Regions from separate parts of the Brevibacterium sp. H602 genome, predicted to be linked through region 3. Evidence: predicted binding sites of a transcription regulator. Region 3 holds the regulator's gene; each other region holds the start of a gene.
What was found. The regulator HspR, encoded in region 3, represses chaperone genes until heat shock. The targets are predictions, from matches to a motif close to AAGTTGAGTCNNNNNGACTCAACTT.

Region 1 (7,211 bases), on a different contig from region 3:
AAGGACTCCGAGCATCCGGCGAGCCAGGAGATGCCGTGGGTCCGCCTCGAGAAGCTGTGGGCCGCGAGTGACGAGCCTGCTGCGGTCGGTTCGGTCCTCGACTTCTTCGGCATCGCTCTCGACATCATTGCCCCAGGCCGCCAAGAGGGGGAGACTGAGGGCCTACACGCTCATCTGAAAGGTCCGGGTGGATCATGGACTCTCTGAACACCATTCCCGCGCAGCTCGACCACCTCATCATCACGGTGCCCGACCTCGAGGCCGGGGTCGCCGCCGTGGAAGAGGCCACCGGGGTGCGTGCGGTTCCCGGCGGTTCGCACCCGGGGCGAGGGACCGCGAACTCTCTGCTCGGGCTCACCCCGAATGGTTGGCCGGAGGGAGCCCACACCTACCTCGAGATCCTCGGCCCCGACCCGCAGCAGGTGCCGCCCGCTGACGGGACCTTGCCGCTCGACGCTCATCTGGCCGCCGAGCCGACCCTGCAGACCTGGGCCATCCATCCGCCGGCGTTCCTCGCGAAGATCGCGGCCGCGAACTCCGCGGGCATCGACTTCGGCGAGGTCCAGGACATGGCTCGCGACACTGCCGAGGGTGACCGCCTCGAATGGCGGCTGACCACGCGTTCCCCGCTGCCGCACTCAGGTGCGCAGCCGTTTCTCATCGACTGGGGCGAATCCGTGCATCCCGCCGAGGCGGCCCTGCCCACCCTCGAACTGCTCGAATTCCGTGTGGAATCGCCCGAGCCCGAGGCGGCGCGGGAGGTGCTCGAGGTGCTCGGGGCCGGTGACACCACGGTGGTCGAGGGGCCGGACTGCCGTCTGCGTGCCAGATTGCGCGGACCCGGCGGCGTGCTCGAGTTCTGATCACTCGCCGAGAAACGGGCTGAGTGTCGAGACACGGGTGTGTGCGCACGTTTCTCGACACGCAGCCCGTTTCTCGATGAATCGGCAGGAGATAGACTCACAGGCGTGCTCAGTCGAACCCGTCTTGTCTCCCGTCCACGCCTCCGCACCCTGACCTCGCTTGCCGCTGTCTCGCTGATCGTCGGGCTGAGCGCCTGCGCGCCCGCCGCCGACGAAGAGACCCGGCCGACTCCGAAGGCAGCCGAAACGCAGGCCGCCTCGCCGGGCCCGAGCGGCTCAGCCACCGAAACCAGCGAGCCCACCGAGACCGCGAACGTCGAGGACGCCGGAGCGGCCGGAGTCAGCGAAGGCGATATCGACACCCACGGCAGCGGCAGATGGGACCGGCCGAAAGAGGAGACCGGACCCAACCGCGACGAGGGCAAGACGTTCAAAGTTGCCCTGCGCGTCGAGGACAACCTGCCCATCAACGTCGATGAGGCCGGCGACTTCATCATCAAGACCCTCCAGGACGAACGCGGCTGGCAGGACATGGACGACGTCTCCATCGAGCTCGTCGATGAAGGTCAGGACACGATGATCTCCATCGCCAGCCCCGATACCGTCGACGAGATGTGTCTGCCGCTGCGGACCCTGGGCAAACTCTCGTGTCGCAACGGACCCAACGTCATCCTCAACGCCAAGCGCTGGGTCTCGGCCACCGAAGAGTTCGACGACATCGTCCAGTACCGGCAGTACCTCATCAACCACGAGGTCGGTCACGCCCTCGGCCACGGCCACGAATCCTGCCCCGGACCGGGCAAGACCGCCCCGCTCATGCAGCAGCAGACGAAGGGTCTGCAGGGCTGCAAACCGAACGGGTGGCCCTCGAAGAGCTAGTTCCGCGGCAGTCGCGGACAGACTCAGGCCGATACACCGCAGGCCCCGCAATTGCGGGGCCTGCGCTGTCAGTGCGTGGATGTGCGTTTCAATGCTTGGGCGAGCGGGGCCGCAGAGAATAGTCTCCGTTACCCCGCGTGGCCTTCTCGTACTCGATCTCATCGTTGACGGAGCTCGTGCCCGAGGGGGTCAGCGAACCAGGCTGTTCGACGACAGCGATGCTGTCGGTTGCGACGACCTCACGCTGATGGTCCGCCGGGGCACCTGCATCGAGCTTCGTGGCCAGAGCCTTCTCGCGAACGAACATGAGGATGACGGCCGCGATGATTCCCAGCGGGCAGACCCACAGGAAGATCGGCACCAGCGCATCGCTGTACGCATTGACGATGATCGAATGGATCGGATCGGGCAGCGACTTGACCACCTCGGGGGTCAGTGAGTTCGACCCCGTGCCCTTCATCGCCTGGGCGCCCTGAGGTCCCAGGGACTTGATGCCGTCCTCGAGGTTGGATGCCAGCCGCGAGGTGAAGAGCGAACCGATCAGCGACATGCCCAGCGTGCCGCCGATCTGCCGGAAGAAGTTGTTCGACGCCGTCGCCGTGCCGACCATCGCGACCGGGAACGAGTTCTGGACGATGAGCACGAGCATCTGCATCGACAGTCCCAGGCCGAGGCCCAGCACACACAGGCAGCCGATGACGACGAGAACGTTCTGGTCGGCCGTGACGAAGGTCCCCATGAGGAAGAGGGCGACGCCGACGATCGCGCTGCCGAGCACCGGGTACCACTTGTACCGTCCCGTCTTCGAGACGACGAAGCCGATGATGACCGAGCTCGGCAGCATCACGGCCATCATGGGCACCATGAGGAGCCCGGCCTTCGTCGCTTCGATCCCGTGGGCCATCTGCAGGAACGTGGGCATGTACGAGAGGACGCCGAACATGCCGATGGCGATGCACATGCCGGCGATCGTGCAGAGGACGAAGTTCGTGTCCTTGAACACGAACATCGGGATGACGGGTTCGGGCACAGCCTGTTCGACGAAGACGAAGACGACGGCGCTGATGACGGCGATGGCGATGAGTCCGATGATGATCGGATCGTCCCAGTCGTACTGATGTCCGCCCCACGAAGTCGTGAGGATGAGCGCCGAGGTGAATTCGGCGATGAGGATCATGCCCGCGACATCGACATGGCGTTTGACCGACCGGTCCGACTTGGGGACCTTGAGGAAGAGGATGGCGGCGATGAGGGCGAGCACGCCGAACGGCAGGTTGAGGGCGAACGTCCAGCGCCAGCCCGGACCCTCGGTGATCCAGCCGCCGATCAGCGGTCCCGCCACCGAGGTGACCGCGAAGTTCGCTCCCATGATGCCCATGTACGGGCCGCGCTTGCGAGCCGGCACAACCGCGGCGATGAGAGCCTGCGAGAGGATGATGAGACCGCCGCCGCCGAGGCCTTGAATGACGCGTGCGGTGATGAGGACGGCCATGTTGTGGGCCAGGAAGCCGACGACCGAACCGAGGATGAACATGCAGATGGCGAAGATGAAGATCTTCTTCCGGTTGAACGAATCGCCCAGCTTGCCGTAGATCGGCATCATGATCGTCGACGCCAGCATGAACGCCGTCGAGACCCACAGCATCTGGTCGACGCCGTTGAGGTCGCCGACGATGGTCGGCAGGGCCGTGGCCAGCATGGTCTGGTTGAGCGAGAACATGAACATTGCCAGCATCAGGCCGGTGAACAGCAGGATCACCGACGAGGTCTCGATCTCCGGCTCCTCCTCGGCGCCGTGCTGCCTCTCGGCAGCGGGCTCAGTGGCGGTAGTGGTCATTTCAGCCTTTCTAAGAGGGTCAGGAACAGTTCGATCGAGGAGGTGAACGCCTGGTCCACTCGCTCGTCGTCCAATTCGTGTTCGGTGTCGAACCGCGCAGAGGCGAAAGCATGCTCGAGCGGGATGCTGCACAGCTGCGCGAGCATCCGCGTGGCCCGTGCGGCGGTGTCGTCATCGGCAAAGGTGATTCCGCGACGTTCGACCCGCCGGCGGATGCCGGTGATGATCTGCTCGGAGTAGTGCCGCTTCGTCTCCATGCTGAGCATGCCGAGGTGCGGATGCCGAGCCTGGATCGCGCGCAGCTTCTGCTTGTTCGCCGACCGCGGCAGCAGGAATTCGAACGCGGCGCGGATGGTGAAGGAGAGATCCTCCACCAGACGCTCGCGCCGGGGCTCGAAGTCCTCGATGAATCGCTGCAGAGCGGCGGCGATATCGTCAGAGGTCGTCAGTCCGACGATCGCCATCTCCTTGGTGGGGAAATAGTTGAAGAACGTGCGCGTCGAGACCTCCGCAGCTTCCGCGATCCGAGCCACGGTCACCTCGTCGAGCCCATGATCGAAGACGAGATCGACGGCCGCGGCGTGGATGGACGCGCGGCGCTCACGGGTCTGACGCTCGCGCAGGGATTCGGTCGGTTCGGAACTCACCAGAAAATTATGCACCTCTTGCAAATTTGCACCAAATGCAGAAATGCATCCGATGCATTTCTCGACGGTGATGTTGTTCACACTCCGTCGTCGGGCGGGCGACAGGTGGGAATATATGTCCGCATCCACCTGTTGATTGAGTCGTATACGCTCAACTTTGAAAGAGGAGGTCAGCTTTGGCCACATTCTTCGGACCCGCAGGCTCGGGCGGAGACTCGTTCGACGAGTTCCTCGCTCGTTTCCTCCAGGGACAGACCGGAGCCCGCCGAGGCCGTTCCGTCGACATCAACCGACTGCTGAGCAAGCGCAGCCACGAGGTCATCGAAGCGGCCGCGGAGTTCGCAGGACGACACGGTCAGTCCGAGGTCGACGCGCTCCACATCCTGCGCACCATGGTCGATGCCGAACCCGGAATCTCCGCCGTGCGCCAGGCCGGTGCCGATCCCGAGGCCATCGCCCATGCGATCGAAGAGCGCCTTCCGGCTGCAACCGACACCGAGGCGGATTCCACGCCCACACTGACCGGTTCGGCCCAGCGCGCCCTGCTCGACGCCTACCAGGTGGCGCGAGCGTTCGGGTCGACCTACATCGATCCCGAACACATGTTCTTCGCCTTCGTGCTCAACCAGGAGATGCCCGCCGGGCGGATCCTCGCGCAGGCAGGCGTCACCCAGGCCGCGCTGCAGGCCGGTGCCGAGGCGGCCGAAGCCGCAGGGATGCACCCCGGCCAGGAGGCCGAGGGTGAGGACGGTCAGGAATCAGTGCTGGAGAAGTTCGGCACGGACCTCACCGAGCTCGCCGCCGAGGGCAAGCTCGATCCCGTCATCGGCCGCTCGGAGGAGATCGAACAGACGATCGAGATCCTCGCCCGCCGGACGAAGAACAACCCGGTCCTCCTCGGTGAGGCCGGCGTTGGCAAGACCGCGGTCGCCGAAGGCCTCGCTCAGGCCATCCACTCGGGCGAAGTGCCCAAGCAGCTGCAGGGCAAGCGCATCATCGCTCTCGACATGCCCGGAATGCTCGCCGGCACCCGCTACCGCGGTGACTTCGAGGAGCGCCTGACCGGAGCACTCAACGAGATCGCCGATGACGGAGACATGATCGTCTTCGTCGACGAACTCCACACCCTCGTCGGTGCCGGAGGCAACGGCGAGGCGAACTCGATGGACGCCGGCAACATCCTCAAACCGCGCCTGGCCCGCGGCGATCTGCACATGATCGGCGCGACCACGCTCAAGGAGTACCGCACCATCGAGAAGGATTCGGCTCTCGAGCGTCGCTTCCAGCCGGTGACCGTGGGTGAGCCGAGCGTCGAGGATGCGGTGACGATCATCGACGGGCTCAAGGACCGCTACGCGGAGTTCCACGAGGTCACCTACACCGCCGAGGCGGTCCGTGCGGCCGTGGAGCTGTCGAACCGCTACATCACCGACCGCTTCCTGCCGGACAAGGCCATCGACCTCATCGATCAGGCCGGTGCCCGGATGTCGCTCAGGCGCGGACCCGCGGTCGATATCGACGCGCTCAAGCTCAATCTCTCCGAACTCGAAGCGGAGAAGAAGTCCGCTATCGAGGTGGAGGACTACGAGCGTGCCGGCCGTGTCCGCGATGAGATCAACGAGGTGACCGCCCGGATCGAATCCGCCGAGAACCCGGACGCGGAGGCCGCGAAGACCGCTGCCGCCGAGGCGATCATCGGTGAACAGGAGATCGCGCACGTGGTCTCCCGGGCCACCGGAATCCCGGCAGCACGGATGACGCAGAGCCAGAAGGCACGACTGGCGAACATGGAAGAGGTCCTCCACGACCGCGTGGTCGGACAGGATGAAGCCGTGACCGCCGTGTCGCGCGCGATCCGCCGCAGCCAGACCGGTATGGCCGATCCCAATCGGCCCATCGGCAGCTTCCTCTTCCTCGGCCCCACCGGTGTCGGCAAGACTGAGCTGGCGAAGGCTCTGGCGCAGACCCTGTTCGACGACGAGTCGGCCATGATCCGCTTCGATATGAGCGAGTTCGGAGAACGCCACACGGTGTCCCGCCTCGTCGGTGCTCCTCCCGGCTACGTCGGCTACGACGAGGCGGGGCAGCTGACGGAGAAGGTCCGCCGTCGCCCATATTCGGTCATCCTCCTCGACGAGGTCGAGAAGGCCCACCCGGATGCGTTCAACCTGCTGCTGCAGGTCCTCGACGACGGACGGCTCACCGACGGCCAGGGCCGCACGGTCGACTTCCGCAACACCGTGGTCATCATGACCTCGAACCTCGGTTCCGAGTTCATGTCCGGCACTCCGCTGGGCTTCGCCTCCGGTGCTGCGGGAGACGCGGAGAAGGATCTCAAGGCCAAGGTCATGGGTCGCCTCAAGGAGTTCATGCGGCCGGAGTTCATCAACCGCATCGATGACACCGTGATGTTCTCGCGGCTCGACCGTGAGCAGCTGCGGTCCATCGTCGATCAGCAGCTGGCCGCGTCGAAGCAGCGCCTCGAGGCTCAGGGCATCGCCCTCGACGTCTCGGCAGAGGCTCTCGACTGGCTGGCCGACGAAGGGTACGAACCCGAGTTCGGCGCTCGTCCGCTGCGTCGCACGATCCAGCGCGAAGTCGACGACCGCATCGCCGATCTCCTCGTCACCGAGGCGGTCGATGAGGGCGGCACCGTGCGCGCCACTGTCGTCGACGGCGCACTCAAGGTCGTTGCCGGGACCCGCCCGGAGCCGATGATCGCCTGATCATTCGATCGCCGAGGCGGCCCGCGCCGGCCGCCGCCACAGTGCCCGGGGCGGAGGATGGGAATCCTCCGCCCCGGGCTCTGTTGTGCTCCCGACTCAGCCGGACACCGCGGTGGTCGCCTCCGACTGCGATTCGTTCGCTCCGAGGAGGCGGTTGAGGACGAGCCGTTCGCCGAGCGTCCACGTGGTCGTCGTCGCCAGGTAGAGAGCGGCGGCCAAGGGGACGAAGAGCGCGAAGATCGCGGTGAGGAAGGGCATG
Region 2 (7,211 bases), on a different contig from region 3:
CGTTCTCGAAAGACGCGCAGGTCCAGGCCATCCACAATGCTCGGTCCTACCTCGGCGACAAGATCGTGCGTGCGGTCAAACCGCACAAGATCCTCGACCCGGCACACGGTCCGCTCATCGCGGTGCGTCTGAGCCTGCTGTCGCGCAAGACTCTCGGCGGACTGGAGACGAACCTCGACGGGCAGGTGCTGGCGGGATCCGGCGAAAAGATTCAGGGCCTCTACGCTGCCGGCGAGGTCACCGGTTTCGGGGGCGGCGGAATGCACGGGTACAACGCACTCGAGGGAACGTTCCTCGGCGGGTGCATCTTCTCCGGCCTCCGCGCCGGACGCGCCGCCGCAGAGCAGGCGGGCCGTGCAGTGACATCTGGGCGACCGGAAAGTGGGTCTGCACCAGGCGAAGGAGCGCACTCGTGACCAGCAGCACGCAGTCAGATCTCACCGTCCTCGTCACCGGCGGCACCTCGGGAATCGGTCGAGCCGTCGCCGAGGCGCTGGCGGCGAAAGGCTGCACGGTGCTGGCAACCGGCCGAAACCCCGACCGCATCTCCCCCGCCGATCGGATCCCCGGTGTCCGCTATCTTCCACTGGATCTCGCCGATCCCGACGGCCCCGACCGACTGGCCACGGAGCTCGAGGAACTCGGCCTGCTCGACGGCATCGATGTGCTCATCAACAATGCCGGTGAGAGCCAGTCGGGTCCGTTCGAAGAGCTCCCGGCTGATGCCATCGAACGGCTCTTCCGCACGAATGTGTTCGGCCCCGTTCGTTTGAGCCAACTCGTACTGCCCGGAATGCGTGCACGGCAGGCGGGGCGCATCATCATGGTCGGGTCGATGCTCGCCAGCTTCCCACTGGCCCACCGCAGTTCCTATTCGGCGGCGAAGGCGGCTCTGCGCGCTTTCGCCACGGCGGCTCGGCAGGAGCTCTCGCCCTTCAGCGTCTGGGTGAGCACCGTCGAACCGGGATCGATCGCCACGGGTATCGGGATGCGCCGGACGAAGTACCTCGAAGAGGGCTCGCCCTATACGCAGGACGTGACGACGATGCTCGAGCACCTCGACGCCAACGAGCGCGGCGGCATTCCGGCGGCCAAGGTTGCGGCCACGATCGTCGATGCGATCATCGCGCCGAGGCCGCGGGAGTTCTACGCCGTCGGCAGCAGGGCACCGCTGCCGTTTCTGCTGGGGCGTGCGCTTCCACGTGAGCTCGTGTCGAAGATCGTCGCCGCCCAGCACGGCCTCAAGCGATGACAGGAACCGCGGTCGGCTCAACCCCAGCTGAACTGCGGGCCAGTCTGACACGTCCGGCGGCCTGGGCCCAAGGCAGACGCGCACCTGCGGCTCGAACCGGAACCGCCTCTGAGCCCTGGCGTCCTACTGCAGGCGAGACGGGATGAGGTGCTGGGTGGTCGAGATGCCGAGCACCCGCTGCTGCCGGGACAGGTTGTACGTCCGGTCCGACTGCAGGTATCTGACGAGGAAGAGCTTCGCGCGGTCTCCGCGTTTGAACACGCCCTTGATCTTGAGCCCGAGCTTCGCCGCCACCAGTGCCTTGTCCTTCGCAACACCCTCGATGACGACCTGGTCATAGTCCATCCGCGCAAAGTGAGTGACAATCGCCTCTTTGAGCCGGTACGGAATCGGGTCACCGATATTGAAGGGACCCGCTGCCGAAGGCACGTCGAGGCAGGCGAGCGCGGCCCGCACCACATTGTCGACATGCGTCAGGGTGATCTTCTGCCTGCCGCCGCCGGGCAGCCGCAGGACACCCTTCTTCGACATCCGCGACAGGAACGGCATGAGCATCGTCTCCCTGGGACCGTAGACGGCCGCGGGGCGCAGGATCGCAGCATCGGGACGGATCCTCATGACGAGCTGCTCGGCGAGAGCATGAGTGCGAGAGTATGCGTCGGCGAAGTCGTTGGGGTCCTTCGGCCCGGCTTCCTCCCACAGCTCGGCGTGGGGTTCGGACTCGGAGTACACCGTCGTCGAGGACACGTGGACGATGCGGGCCTTCGGAAACGCATCGAGGACATGACGTGTGCCCGTCACCTTCACGTTGTAGAGAGCGTCGTCATCGGCGCTGACGGACGCGATTCCAGCACAGTGGAAGACCGCGGTCACATTCTTGGCCAGGGAGGTCACCGAGGCGGACGCGGGTTCGGTGATGTCCCAGTGTTGGAAGTTCACCCCGGGGATCTCGGGATCTCGCCGGCACAGCGCGTAGACTGTTTCGTCCCTGTCGGCGAGCGCCCGTGCAATGGCACCACCGATGAAGCCGCTGGCTCCGGTCACAATCACCGCCACGACATTCCCTTTCTCATCTTCACACCCGCCGCCTCAGCGGCGGTGCTGCCACTGCGGCTCCCTCTTCGTCAGGAAGGCGTCGATCCCTTCCTGCGCATCGGCCGCGACGGCAGTGTCCGCCATCACCTGCGACATCCGCGCATAGGCATCGGCCACAGGCAGCTCCCGCTGTTCGTAGAACGCGGCCTTTCCTAGGGCAACTGTAGCCGACGAGGCGGACGCGACCCTGAGAGCCAATTCCAAGGTGGCGGACTCGAGGTCGGCGTCGACGACGACATCGGAGACGAGACCGAACTTCAGCGCATCCTCGGCGGTCACGAAATCACCGGTCAGCAGCATCCGCATCGCCTGCTTCGCCGGCACCGCCCGGGAGAGGGCCACCATCGGAGTCGAACAGAACAGACCGATCTTCACTCCCGGAGTTGCGAATCTGGCGGACTCGGCGGCAACGGCCAGATCGCAGCTCGCCACCAGCTGGCAGCCGGCCGCCGTGGCCACACCCTGCACCTGCGCGATGACCGGCTGCGGGATGGATTGGATGAGCTGCATCAGTCGGGCACAGGCGTCGAACGTGGTCTGCTGCGTCTCCAGATCCGCCCCGCGGATCTCGGTGAGATCATGACCGGAGCTGAACACATGACCGGCGGTGATGAGGATGACCGCGCGCACATCGATACGCTGCCCCAACTCGGTGAGGGTGTCGATGAGGTCTTCCATGACCTCACGCGACAGTGCGTTGCGCGTGGACGGCCGGTTGATCGTCACGGACGCGACTCCGTCGTCGAGCTGCGCGAATACAATTGATTCCGACATAGCCTCATTCTGCCAAAGGTCGCCGGGCCCGGCGCGGAATCTGCGCAGACGATTTCCGCCCGCCTCCGGACACGTCTGCCCCGGTGGGAGCGATTCGGAGGGACTGGCATGACCACACTGCTGATGATCATCGGATTCGGTGCCGCCACCTCGGTGGTGGTCGGGTTGGGGCAGAAGCTCAAACTTCCGTGGCCGGCGCTCATGGTCCTCATCGGCATCGCCGGTGCGTTCATCCCCACCTTCGCCGAGGTGGCCATCGATCCCGAGCTCGTCCTCCCCCTCTTCCTGCCGCCCCTGCTCTTCGCCGCCGCGCAGAAGACATCGTGGGCGCTGTTCGCGATCCGGTGGCGCACGATCCTCGGCATGTCCGTGGCGCTGGTCGGGGTGACCGTGGCCGCAGTCGCCGGTTCTGCGGTCTTCCTCATCCCCGGAATCACGATCGCCGCGGCCATCGCACTCGGCGCCATGCTCGCCCCACCCGACCCGGTCGCCGTCGAAGCCGTGGCCAGCACCGTGTCGATCCCGCGCCGCATCATGTCGACCCTGCAGAGCGAGGGCCTGTTCAACGACGCCGCTTCGCTGGTCATCTTCCAGACCGCGATGGCCGCGGTATTGGCCGGCACCGAGGTGGACTACGCAGATCTGGCCGTGTCGTTCGTCGTCTCCGCCGTCGTGGCGATCATCGTCGGCCTCGTCCTGTCCTTCGCTGCCTGGTGGGTGATGGAGAAGATCGATCACACGATCGCTCGCTCCTCCCTCATGCTCGTCCTGCCCTTCGGCGTCTACCTCGTGGCCGAGCACTTCCACGCCAGCGGGGTCATCGCCGTCGTCGTGGCCGCCCTCGAGGTGCGGCGCCGCGATGTCGAGGGCAACTCGGCGGAGCGGGTGACGCAGAATTCGACGTGGCAGGTCCTCGAGATGCTCATCACGGGAATCGCCTTCGGACTCATCGGCCTCGATCTGCGCCTCATCGTCGAATCCGAACACGCCGACCTCGGTCGCGCACTGCTCGTCGGCGGGCTCATCGCTCTCATCGTCGTCGCCGTCCGTTTCGTATGGCTGCTGCTCGGCACCCTCATCGAACGCAAGCGACGTGAGGAGGATCCGGATGCCGCACCTTTGAGCGTCCGCGATGCCACGCTGATGACCTGGGGCGGGATGCGCGGCCTCGCCACGGTCGCCCTGGCCCTGTCGATCCCGGCCACGACGAGTTCCGGTGCTCCGTTCCCCGGCCGGTCCTATGTCGTCGTCGCGGCCGCGGTGGTCCTGCTGCTCACTCTGGTGCTGGCGGGCCTGAGCTTTCCGACCGTCGTCGCTCTCCTCGGCATCGACGACGAGGCGGAGAAGGAACATCAGGCGACCAGGGACATCGCTCTGCGCGCCTACAAGGCCGCGATGCGTGAGATCAAGAACGATGACAGTCTGCCCGACGACGTCATCGAACCGCTGCGGGCACGGTTCAAAGTCCTGCACGATCAGCTTAGCGGAACCACCGATGACCAGGCGAGCTCGGAACAGGCGATGGCCTTCAAGGAACACCGGGAGCAGATGCTGGCCGTGCAGAAGAAAGCCATGCAGTCCGCCCGCGCCGAGGTGCTCAAGGCCCGGCGCGAACGCGGCACCGACCCGGAGATCGCCGACCGCGTGCTCCACCGCTTCGACCTCCAATCGGTCATCACGAGGTAGGGGCGGGCGGCGAAATACTTCTCGATTTTCAAAGTTGAGCGGAATAGACTCAACTTTGTCGGCGTTGTTCTTTTCGAGAGCTGAAATCAGCACAGATTCTGAGAAGGAGATGCGTACATGGACGCACAGATGACAACCAAATCCCGGGAGGCGCTGCAGACCGCGGTCAACGACGTCGTCGCCCGGAAGAACAACCAGATCGAACCGGCCCACCTCGTCGCGGCCCTGCTCGGCCAGCCCGATTCGCTCGCCGCGACCCTGCTGACGAAGGTCGGCGCCGACCCGCAGACCGTGCTGCGGTCCATCGAATCCGTGATCAGCGGGTTCCCCACCGTCAGCGGATCCACCGTCAGCCAGCCGGGACTCTCCCGCGCCGGCCTGGAGATGATGAACCTCGCACAGGAGGAGATGACGGCGCTCGGCGACCAGTTCGTCTCGACCGAGCACCTGCTGCTCGCCGCCGCGGCCGGCAAGGACGGCGCCGGCGAAGCGCTGCGCGCGAATGGGGCCAACAGGGACGCACTGCTCGCGGCCCTGCCCGAGCTGCGTGCCGGGAAGAAGGTCACCTCGGAGAACCCCGAGGAGACGATGCAGTCGCTGGAGAAGTTCGGCATCGACCTCACCGCCGTCGCCCGGGAAGGCAAGCTCGACCCGGTGATCGGCCGCGATAAGGAAGTGCGCCGCGTCGTGCAGGTGCTCTCCCGCAGGACGAAGAACAACCCCGTCCTCATCGGTGAGCCCGGCGTCGGCAAGACCTCCGTCGTCGAAGGCCTGGCCCAGCGGATCGTGGCCGGAGACGTGCCCGAATCGCTGCGCGACAAGACCCTCATCAGCCTCGACCTCTCCGCAATGGTCGCCGGTGCGAAGTACCGCGGCGAGTTCGAGGAGCGGTTCAAGGCCGTGCTCGAGGAGATCAAGAACGCCGACGGTCGGATCATTACCTTCATCGACGAACTCCACACGATCGTCGGTGCCGGTGCCGGCGGGGATTCCTCGATGGACGCGGGCAATATGCTCAAGCCGATGCTCGCCCGTGGTGAGCTCCGGATGATCGGCGCAACCACGCTGGACGAGTACCGCGAGAACATCGAGAAGGATCCCGCCCTGGAGCGGCGGTTCCAGCAGGTCTTCGTCGGTGAGCCCAGTGTCGAGGACACGATCGCGATCCTGCGCGGACTCAAGGAACGCTACGAGGCCCACCACAAGGTCTCGATCAACGACGGCGCCCTGGTCGCGGCCGCGACGATGTCGAACCGGTACATCACCGGCAGGCAGCTGCCGGACAAGGCCATCGACCTCGTCGACGAGGCGGCTTCCCGCCTGCGGATGGAGATCGATTCGGCTCCGGTCGAGATCGATGAGCTCCGCCGCGCCGTGGACCGCCTGAAGATGGAGGAGATGGCCCTGGCGAAGGAGACCGACTCCGCCTCGATCGAGAGGTTGAGTGCTCTGCGTGCCGATCTCGCCGACAAGGAGGAGGAGCTGCGCGGACTCGAAGCCACATGGGAGTCCCAGCGTGCCGGCCTCAACCGGGTCGGTGAGCTGAAGACGAAGCTCGACGAGCTGCGTTCGGCCGCCGAGAAGGCCCAGCGCGACACGGACCTCGAGACCGCATCCCGTCTGCTCTACGGCGAGATCCCCGCCGTGCAGAAGGAGATCGCCGAAGCCGAAGCCGCCGAAGCCCAGGCCGAGGCGGGAGCGAATTCCGATCAGATGGTCTCGGACAAGGTCTCCAGCAACGACATCGCCGAGGTGGTCTCCTCGTGGACGGGCATCCCCGCCGGACGCCTCGTCCAGGGCGAGGTCGAGAAGCTGCTGGGAGCCGAGGGCATCCTCGGTGAGCGTCTCATCGGGCAGAAGAACGCCGTCGCCGCGGTCTCCGACGCCATCCGCCGTTCGCGGGCCGGTGTCGCAGACCCGGATCGTCCGACCGGTTCGTTCCTGTTCCTCGGACCCACCGGCGTCGGCAAAACGGAGCTCGCGAAGTCTCTCGCGGACTTCCTCTTCGACGACGAGAAGGCCCTGATCAGGATCGATATGAGCGAATACGGTGAGAAGCACACCGTGTCCCGCCTCGTCGGTGCCCCTCCGGGCTACGTCGGATACGACGAGGGCGGCCAACTCACCGAGGCGGTCCGCCGTCGCCCGTACTCCGTCGTCCTGCTCGACGAGGTGGAGAAGGCGCACCCGTCCGTGTTCGACATCCTGCTGCAGGTCCTCGACGACGGTCGGCTCACCGACGGTCAGGGACGCACGGTCGACTTCAGGAACACCATCCTGATCCTGACCTCGAACCTCGGTTCGCAGTTCCTCGTCGACAAGAGCCTCTCGACCGAGGAGCAGCGGAGCAAGGTGCTCGATGTCGTGCATGCGACGTTCAAGCCCGAGTTCCTCAACCGTCTCG
Region 3 (7,211 bases):
CAAGGAAGCCCTCAAGGGTGAAGACGACGACGCCGTGAAGAGCGCCTACGACAAGCTCGTGGAGAACCAGCAGAAGATCGGCGAAGCCATCTACAGCCAGCAGGGCGGTGCCGAAGGCGCCGAAGCTGCCGGTGAGGGCGCAGCCGATGCAAGCGCCGACGACGATGTCGTCGACGCAGAAGTTGTCGACGATGAGGATGAGGAGAAGAAGTAATGACTGCCGAGGGCAACGACAAGTCGTCCGAGGAGCCAGGCTTCACCTTCAGTGACAAGCGCCGGGTCGATCCGAACACCGGTGAGGTCCGTCCCGAGGCCGACGCCCAGTCGGCCTCGGCCGGGGCCGGCGAGGAGCCGACCGCGGACCCGAACGCCGAACAGGCCGATGCCAGCGACCTCGGTGTGGACATCCCGTCCGACGCCTCGGGTCTCGAGGACATCGAGCCGGAGGCCGAGCCCGAACCGGGTTCGGAGGCAGCGGGATACCTGGCCGACCTCAAGCGCATCAACGCCGAATATGCGGCCTACCGGATGCGCGCCGACCGCGAACGTGAGCGTGCGGCACTCGGCGGCACGATCAAGGTCGTCGAGGCCCTGATCCCCGTGCTCGACGAGGTCAAGCTCGCTCGCGACAACGGCGATGTCACCGGGCCTTTCGAGACCCATGTGAACAAGCTCGTCGAATCGCTGAACAAGATCGGCGTCGAACAGTACGGAGAGGTCGGCGACGAATTCGACCCGAACATCCACGAGGCGCTCATGCAGCAACCTTCGGATGAGGTCGAGAATCCGACGCTCTTCCTGGTCATGCAGCCGGGCTACCGGATCGGGGAGCGCATCATCCGCGCCGCCCGCGTCGGTGTCCAGCAGCCGGAGGACTGAGCAGCGACCATGATCGCCGAGGCAGCCGCCCGCCCCGTACGCCGGTTCACCGACGTACGGGGCCGGGGAACCGCCTCGGCGGCGGTCCGGATCTTCGGGGCATTGCCCCGGGGATGCGGATTGTGAGAGGACAAGTGAATACCCTGATGACAGGATTGATTGGAAGGAAAGAAGGTGCCAGGTGAATACCGGACCTCAGAATGATTGGTTCGACAAGGACTTCTACAAAACCCTCGGCGTCTCCAAGGATGCTTCCGACGCCGAGATCAAGAAGGCTTATCGCAAGCTCGCGCGCAAGTATCACCCGGACGCCAACCCCGGTGATGAGAAGGCCGAGGAGAAGTTCAAGGAGATCGGCCAGGCCCACCAGGTGCTCTCCGACAGGGAATCCCGGGCCCAGTACGATCAGGTCCGCGCCATGGGCGGCGGCGCCAGGTTCAGCGCCGGTTCCGGTGGGCCCGGCGGGGCTGCCGGCGGCGGATTCGACGACGTGTTCTCCGACCTTTTCGGAGGCGGCGGACGCACCCGGACCCGCACGACCTACGGCGGTGGGGGAGACGTTCCCCCGGACCTGGCGGATCTGCTCGGCGGATTCGGCGGAGGTTTCGGCGGTGGCGGTTACGGCGGCTACCAGCCTCCGGTCAAGGGCGGCGACATCAAGTCGAGTACGACGCTGTCGTTCACCGAAGCGATCAACGGTGCCTCGGTGAAGCTGAACATGCCCGGCGGGAAGCCGCTGACCGTGCGGACACCGATCGGGGTCAAGGACGGGCAGAAGATCCGCCTGGCCGGCAAGGGCAAGACCAGCCCCAACGGCGGCGAGCCCGGTGACGTCATCCTCACCGTGCACGTGAGTCCGCACCCGGTCTTCACCCGCGATGGTGACAACCTGCGGATGGATCTGCCGATCAGCTTCGACGAGGCGGCCCTCGGCGCCGAGGTCAAGGTGCCGACCCTGGGCGGAATGCCCGTCAAGGTCAAGGTTGCACCGGGGACACCCTCGGGACGGACCCTGCGCGTCCGGGGCAAAGGTGTGAAGACGAAGAAGGGCTCCGGCGATCTGCTGGCGACAGTCCAGATCGTGGTGCCGAAGAATCTGTCCAAGGAAGCCAAACAAGCGGTCGAGTCCTTCAAGGCCGCCACCGAAGGTGAGGATCCACGCGCCGGCTTGCTGGACAAAGCCAAGGCCAGCTGAGGTGGTGAATCACAATGCACATTTCATCGAGTGCGGCGGTGTATGTCATCTCGGTGGCCGCGGATCTGGCGGGCATGCACCCGCAGACGCTGCGGCAGTATGACCGACTGGGTCTCGTCTCTCCGGAACGCACTGCGGGCCGGGGTCGGCGTTATTCCGGGAAGGACATCGCCAAGTTGCGACTGATCCAGCAGCTGTCGCAGGACGAGGGAGTCAACCTCGTCGGGATCAAGAAGATCATCGACCTGCAGAATCAGGTCGACGCGCTCAAGAGCCGCAATGAGGAGCTCGAGGACGAAGTTCGGGCACGAAGGTCGGCGCAGGAACGCGATGCGCGTGTCTTCGCCGCCGGCACCGCCGGCGATGTCGTGTCGATCGCTCGCGGCCGCCGTCCGCAAGGGCGGCCCGAACCCGGCGCTCTGGTCCTCTACAACCGGTACCGGCGGCGCTGACCCGGTTCCTGCTGGGACGGCGATGATAGAGAAGGGCACGAACCCGCGTGGGGTTCGCGCCCTTCTCTATCTGCGCTGAATGATCATTGGGCACCGATCCGGTGCCCACAATGTCCCCTGCCGACATCTGCCCGAAACAGAACCGACATGTGCGGAAACAATCGACTGCGATGATTGTCGTTGACATGGCCGACGCACACGTCAGGAACGCGCAATGACACTGTCTCCGAGCAGGACCACAGCACCTCCCGAGCCGCGGAACGAAGCAAAGCTCGCCGCCTCTGAGAGCCTCGAGGACTACACGCTCCGCTTCGCCCCCAGGTCGTACCGGAAATGGGCGCCGGGGGTCGTCGCGACGAGTGCGCTGGGCGGCATCGCCTACCTCGCCGACTTCTCGATCGGTGCAAACATCGGCATCGCCCACGGCACGGCGAACGGCATCCTCGGCATCCTCGTCGCGGCCCTCATCATCTTCCTCACCGGATGGCCGCTGGCGTTCTACGCCGCCCGCTACAACCTCGACCTCGATCTCATCACCCGCGGGTCGGGCTTCGGCTACTACGGGTCCGTCATCACCAACGTCATCTTCGCGACCTTCACCTTCATCTTCTTTGCCCTCGAAGGTTCGATCATGGCTCAGGGACTCTACCTCGGCCTCGGCATTCCCCGGCCGATCGGCTACCTCGTGTCCACCGTGCTCATCTTCCCGCTGGTCATCTACGGCATGAAGGTCCTCGCCAAGCTGCAGGTCTCCACGACCCCGCTGTGGCTGCTGCTCATGGTCATCCCCGTCGGCTACCTCATCGCCTGGCAGCCGGAATCGGTCGCCGACTTCTTCGCCTACACCGGCGAGGAGGGCGAAGGGGCGAACTTCGCCTCGGTCATGCTCGCCGCCGGAGTCTGCCTCTCGCTCATCGCCCAGATCGCCGAACAGATCGACTACCTGCGTTTCATGCCGCCGCGCACCCCCGAGAACCGGCGGTGCTGGTGGGCCGCCGTCATCCTCGCGGGGCCCGGTTGGGTGATCTTCGGGGCCACGAAGCAGATCATCGGCATGTTCCTCGCGGTCTACCTCATCGCCAACGTTCCCGGCGCCGTGAGCTTCGCGAACGAACCCGTCCAGCAGTTCCTCGCCACCTATCAGCAGATGATGCCGCAATGGCTGGCTCTCTTCCTCGCCGTGGTGCTCGTCGTCATCTCCCAGGTGAAGATCAATGTCACCAACGCCTACTCGGGGTCGCTGGCATGGACGAACTCCTACACCCGGATCACGAAGCGCTATCCCGGGCGGATCACCTTCCTCATCGTCAACCTGCTCATCGCGCTGGCGCTGATGGAGTTGAATATGTTCGACTTCCTCAACGCGATCCTCAGCTTCTACGCGAACCTCGCGATGTCGTGGATCTGCGTCGTCGCCGCGGACATCGCCATCAACAAGTATCTGCTGAAGCTCTCCCCGAAGATCCCCGAGTTCCGGCGCGGCATGCTCTACGACTGGAACCCGGTCGGAATCGTCTCACTGGTGCTCGCCGGCGGTATCTCCATCGCCATCTACTTCGGGGCGTTCGGGGCGACGGTCCAACCGTTCTCACCCCTGTTCGCCGTCGGCATCGCGATCGTCGCGACCCCGCTCATGGCGATCATCACCCGCGGCAGGTACTACCTGCGTCGGACGGACGACGGTATCGACCTGCCGATGTTCGACGAGCACGGCAACCCCTCGGGCGAGACCCTGCGCTGCCATGTGACCGAGATGGAGTTCGAACGTCCCGACATGATCGCTTCGGCGAAGACGGGAGAGAACGGGGAGCGTCTCTACCTCAGCTCACTCGCACTCTCGACCGACCGCCTCGGCGAGCACATCCTGCCCGCCGATCACCCGCGTGAACGCGCGGAGGACTGAAGGAACCACACAGAGACCATGCATTTCACACCGGCCGACACCGAGAAGCTCCTCCTGTCCGTGGCGGGAATGGTCGCCAGGGACCGCCATGAACGGGGCATCGCTCTCAATTACCCGGAGACTGTTGCGCTGCTGAGCACCTGGGCCATCGAACGCGCCAGGGAAGGGGCAAGCGTCGAGGAGCTCATGACCACCGGTCGTGACGTCCTCACCCGCGAGGACGTGCTCGATGACGTCGCTGACATGCTCACCGACGTCCAGGTCGAGGCGACCTTTCCCGACGGGCGCAAGCTCGTGACCATCCACAACCCCATCGACTGAAGGACCGAACAAGTGGCAGGAACACGCGACCGCGGGCCGGGAGCCGTGCGGGTCCGACCGGGAGAGCGCGAACTCAATGTGCGTTCGAACCCGGACGATACGACGACGCTGACGATGGAGAACACAGGAGACCGACCGATCCAGATCGGCTCCCACGTTCATCTGCCCGACACGAATCCGGCGCTCGCCTTCGACCGCGACCGCGCGGCGGGATTCCGCCTCGACATCCCCGCAGGGACGTCGCTGCGCTTCGAGCCGGGAGCCTCGCGAACCGTGCCGATCGTCGCCCTCGGCGGGCTCCGGCATGTGGCCGGCATCAGCCTCCGCGGCTCCGAGGCGGGTGATCGCTGATGGCCCGGCTGTCAACCGAGCGATATGCCGCGCTCTACGGCCCCAGCCTCGGTGACCAGTTGCGGCTGGGTGACACTGACCTATGGATCGAGGTCGAAGAAGACCGCACCTTCGGCGGTGAGGAGTCGGTCTTCGGAGGCGGCAAATCGATCCGCGAATCGATGAATCAGGGAACGACGACCACCGCGGAAGGGGCACCCGATACGGTAATCACCAACGTCGTCGTGCTCGACTGGTGGGGCGTCATCCGAGCCGATGTCGGCATCCGAGCCGGGCGGATCGTCGCGCTCGGCCGGTCGGGGAACCCGGACATCGCCGACGGCGTGCATCCCGGACTGCGGATCGGACCGTCCACCGACATCATCTCGGGCGAGGGACGGATCCTCACCGCGGGAGCGTTCGACTCACACGTCCACCTGCTCTCACCCTCCCAACTCCACGAAGCGCTCGCCACCGGGATCACGACGATCGCCGGCGGCGGCACCGGTCCGTCCGAAGGCAGCAAAGCAACGACCGTGACGCCGGGAGCCTGGCACCTCGGAGCAATGCTTCGTGCCCTCGACGACATCCCGATGAACATCCTCCTGCTCGGCAAGGGCAACACGGTCTCCGCGGCCGGACTGGCCGAACAGGCACTCGGCGGAGCAGCTGGATACAAGGTCCACGAAGACTGGGGCGCGACACCTGCCGCGATCGACGCCGCACTTCAGGCCGCCGATGACCACGGACTGCAGGTGGCTCTGCATTCCGATTCCCTTAACGAGGCGGGCTTCGTCGAATCGACGATCGCGGCGATCGGGGGCCGCAGCATTCACGCCTTTCACGTCGAAGGCGCCGGCGGTGGGCACGCTCCCGACATCCTATCGATCGCGGCACTCGAGAACATCCTCCCGGGATCGACGAACCCGACCCTGCCTCACACCGTGAATACGGTCGCCGAGCACCTCGACATGCTCGTGGTCTGCCACCATCTCAACCCGGCCGTGCCCGAAGACCTCGCGTTCGCCGAATCCCGCATCCGGGCGACGACGATCGCGGCCGAGGACCTGCTCCACGATATGGGAGCCCTGTCGATCACGTCCTCGGACGCTCAGGCGATGGGCCGCATCGGCGAAGTCATCACCCGCACCTGGCAGGTCGCCCACGTGATGAAGAATCGGGTGGGCAGCCTCGGCGAGACTCTGCCTGCGGACAACGAACGCGCCCGCCGCTATGTCGCCAAGTACACGATCAATCCCGCTATCGCGCATGGCGTGGACGCACACATCGGTTCGATCGAGGTCGGAAAGATGGCCGACCTCGTGCTCTGGGATCCGCGCTTCTTCGGCGTCCGCCCCGACCTCGTCATCAAGGGCGGGTCGATCGTCTGGGCCGGACTCGGGGACCCGAACGCGTCCATTCCGACGCCGCAGCCAGTCCTCATGCGGCCGACCTTCGGCGCCTCCGACGGTGCGAGTCTGGCGGTGTCGTTCGCCGCTCCCGCCGCCGTCGAGAACGGCCTCCGGGACGAACTCGGGCTGAGTCGGGAACTCCTGCCTCTCGCACCGACTCGCGACGTCGGCAAAAAGGACATGCGCGCCAACGATGCGCGCCCGGCTATTGACATCGACCCTGACACTTTCGCCATCGCCATCGACGGGGAGACCGTGACCGCTCAGCCGGCGCAGACCCTTCCGCTCGGCCGTCTCTACCAGATGTTCTGATGCGCGAGACTTCGACCGACATTCCCGCCCGCGCCAACGCTTCGGCGACTCTGGCGATGATGCTCGCCGACTCACGGCTGCCGGCAGGTGCCCACGTGTCCTCGAACGGAGTCGAGGCCGGACTGCGTCGGGGACTGCCGCCAGACGATATCGCCGCCTACATGTGCTCCCGAATGGCCACCGTTGTGCGCGTCGAAGCGGGAGCGGCCGTGATCGCCCGGCATCTGGTGGCAACGGATCCGGCGTCGAGGGCCGATACCGTCATCGACCGCCTCGGCGCTCTGAACATCGAGTGGACCGCTCGAACCCCGAGCCCGGCGCTGCGGGAGATCGCGGTGGCGCTCGGCGCCGGCTTGGCTCGCATCGGTCAGACGATTTGGCCGCAGACCGCCGAGGTGCTCCGGTCG

Region 1: a site for HspR is predicted at 4,360-4,384, ahead of ACSBQT_RS13590 (ATP-dependent Clp protease ATP-binding subunit). Genes of this name have one in related genera too.
Region 2: a site for HspR is predicted at 4,839-4,863, ahead of clpB (ATP-dependent chaperone ClpB). Genes of this name have one in related genera too.

The regions. Positions count from the first base shown of each region.
Region 1 covers NZ_JBPIZD010000018.1:41,845-49,055, forward strand. Annotated here, with positions in the region: gene ACSBQT_RS13565 (VOC family protein) at 1-207, shown strand, start outside; gene ACSBQT_RS13570 (VOC family protein) at 195-863, shown strand; gene ACSBQT_RS13575 (DUF3152 domain-containing protein) at 969-1,742, shown strand; gene ACSBQT_RS13580 (DHA2 family efflux MFS transporter permease subunit) at 1,831-3,579, opposite strand; gene ACSBQT_RS13585 (TetR/AcrR family transcriptional regulator) at 3,576-4,226, opposite strand; gene ACSBQT_RS13590 (ATP-dependent Clp protease ATP-binding subunit) at 4,403-6,952, shown strand; gene ACSBQT_RS13595 (YidC/Oxa1 family membrane protein insertase) at 7,049-7,211, opposite strand, start outside.
Region 2 covers NZ_JBPIZD010000014.1:88,852-96,062, reverse strand. Annotated here, with positions in the region: gene ACSBQT_RS12120 (FAD-binding dehydrogenase) at 1-416, shown strand, start outside; gene ACSBQT_RS12115 (SDR family NAD(P)-dependent oxidoreductase) at 413-1,252, shown strand; gene ACSBQT_RS12110 (NAD-dependent epimerase/dehydratase family protein) at 1,376-2,308, opposite strand; gene ACSBQT_RS12105 (enoyl-CoA hydratase) at 2,342-3,121, opposite strand; gene ACSBQT_RS12100 (Na+/H+ antiporter) at 3,230-4,807, shown strand; gene clpB (ATP-dependent chaperone ClpB) at 4,925-7,211, shown strand, end outside.
Region 3 covers NZ_JBPIZD010000035.1:5,641-12,851, reverse strand. Annotated here, with positions in the region: gene dnaK (molecular chaperone DnaK) at 1-214, shown strand, start outside; gene ACSBQT_RS17150 (nucleotide exchange factor GrpE) at 214-879, shown strand; gene ACSBQT_RS17145 (DnaJ C-terminal domain-containing protein) at 1,061-2,074, shown strand; gene ACSBQT_RS17140 (heat shock protein transcriptional repressor HspR) at 2,089-2,526, shown strand; gene ACSBQT_RS17135 (purine-cytosine permease family protein) at 2,741-4,429, shown strand; gene ACSBQT_RS17130 (urease subunit gamma) at 4,448-4,750, shown strand; gene ureB (urease subunit beta) at 4,763-5,101, shown strand; gene ACSBQT_RS17120 (urease subunit alpha) at 5,101-6,804, shown strand; gene ACSBQT_RS17115 (urease accessory protein UreF) at 6,804-7,211, shown strand, end outside.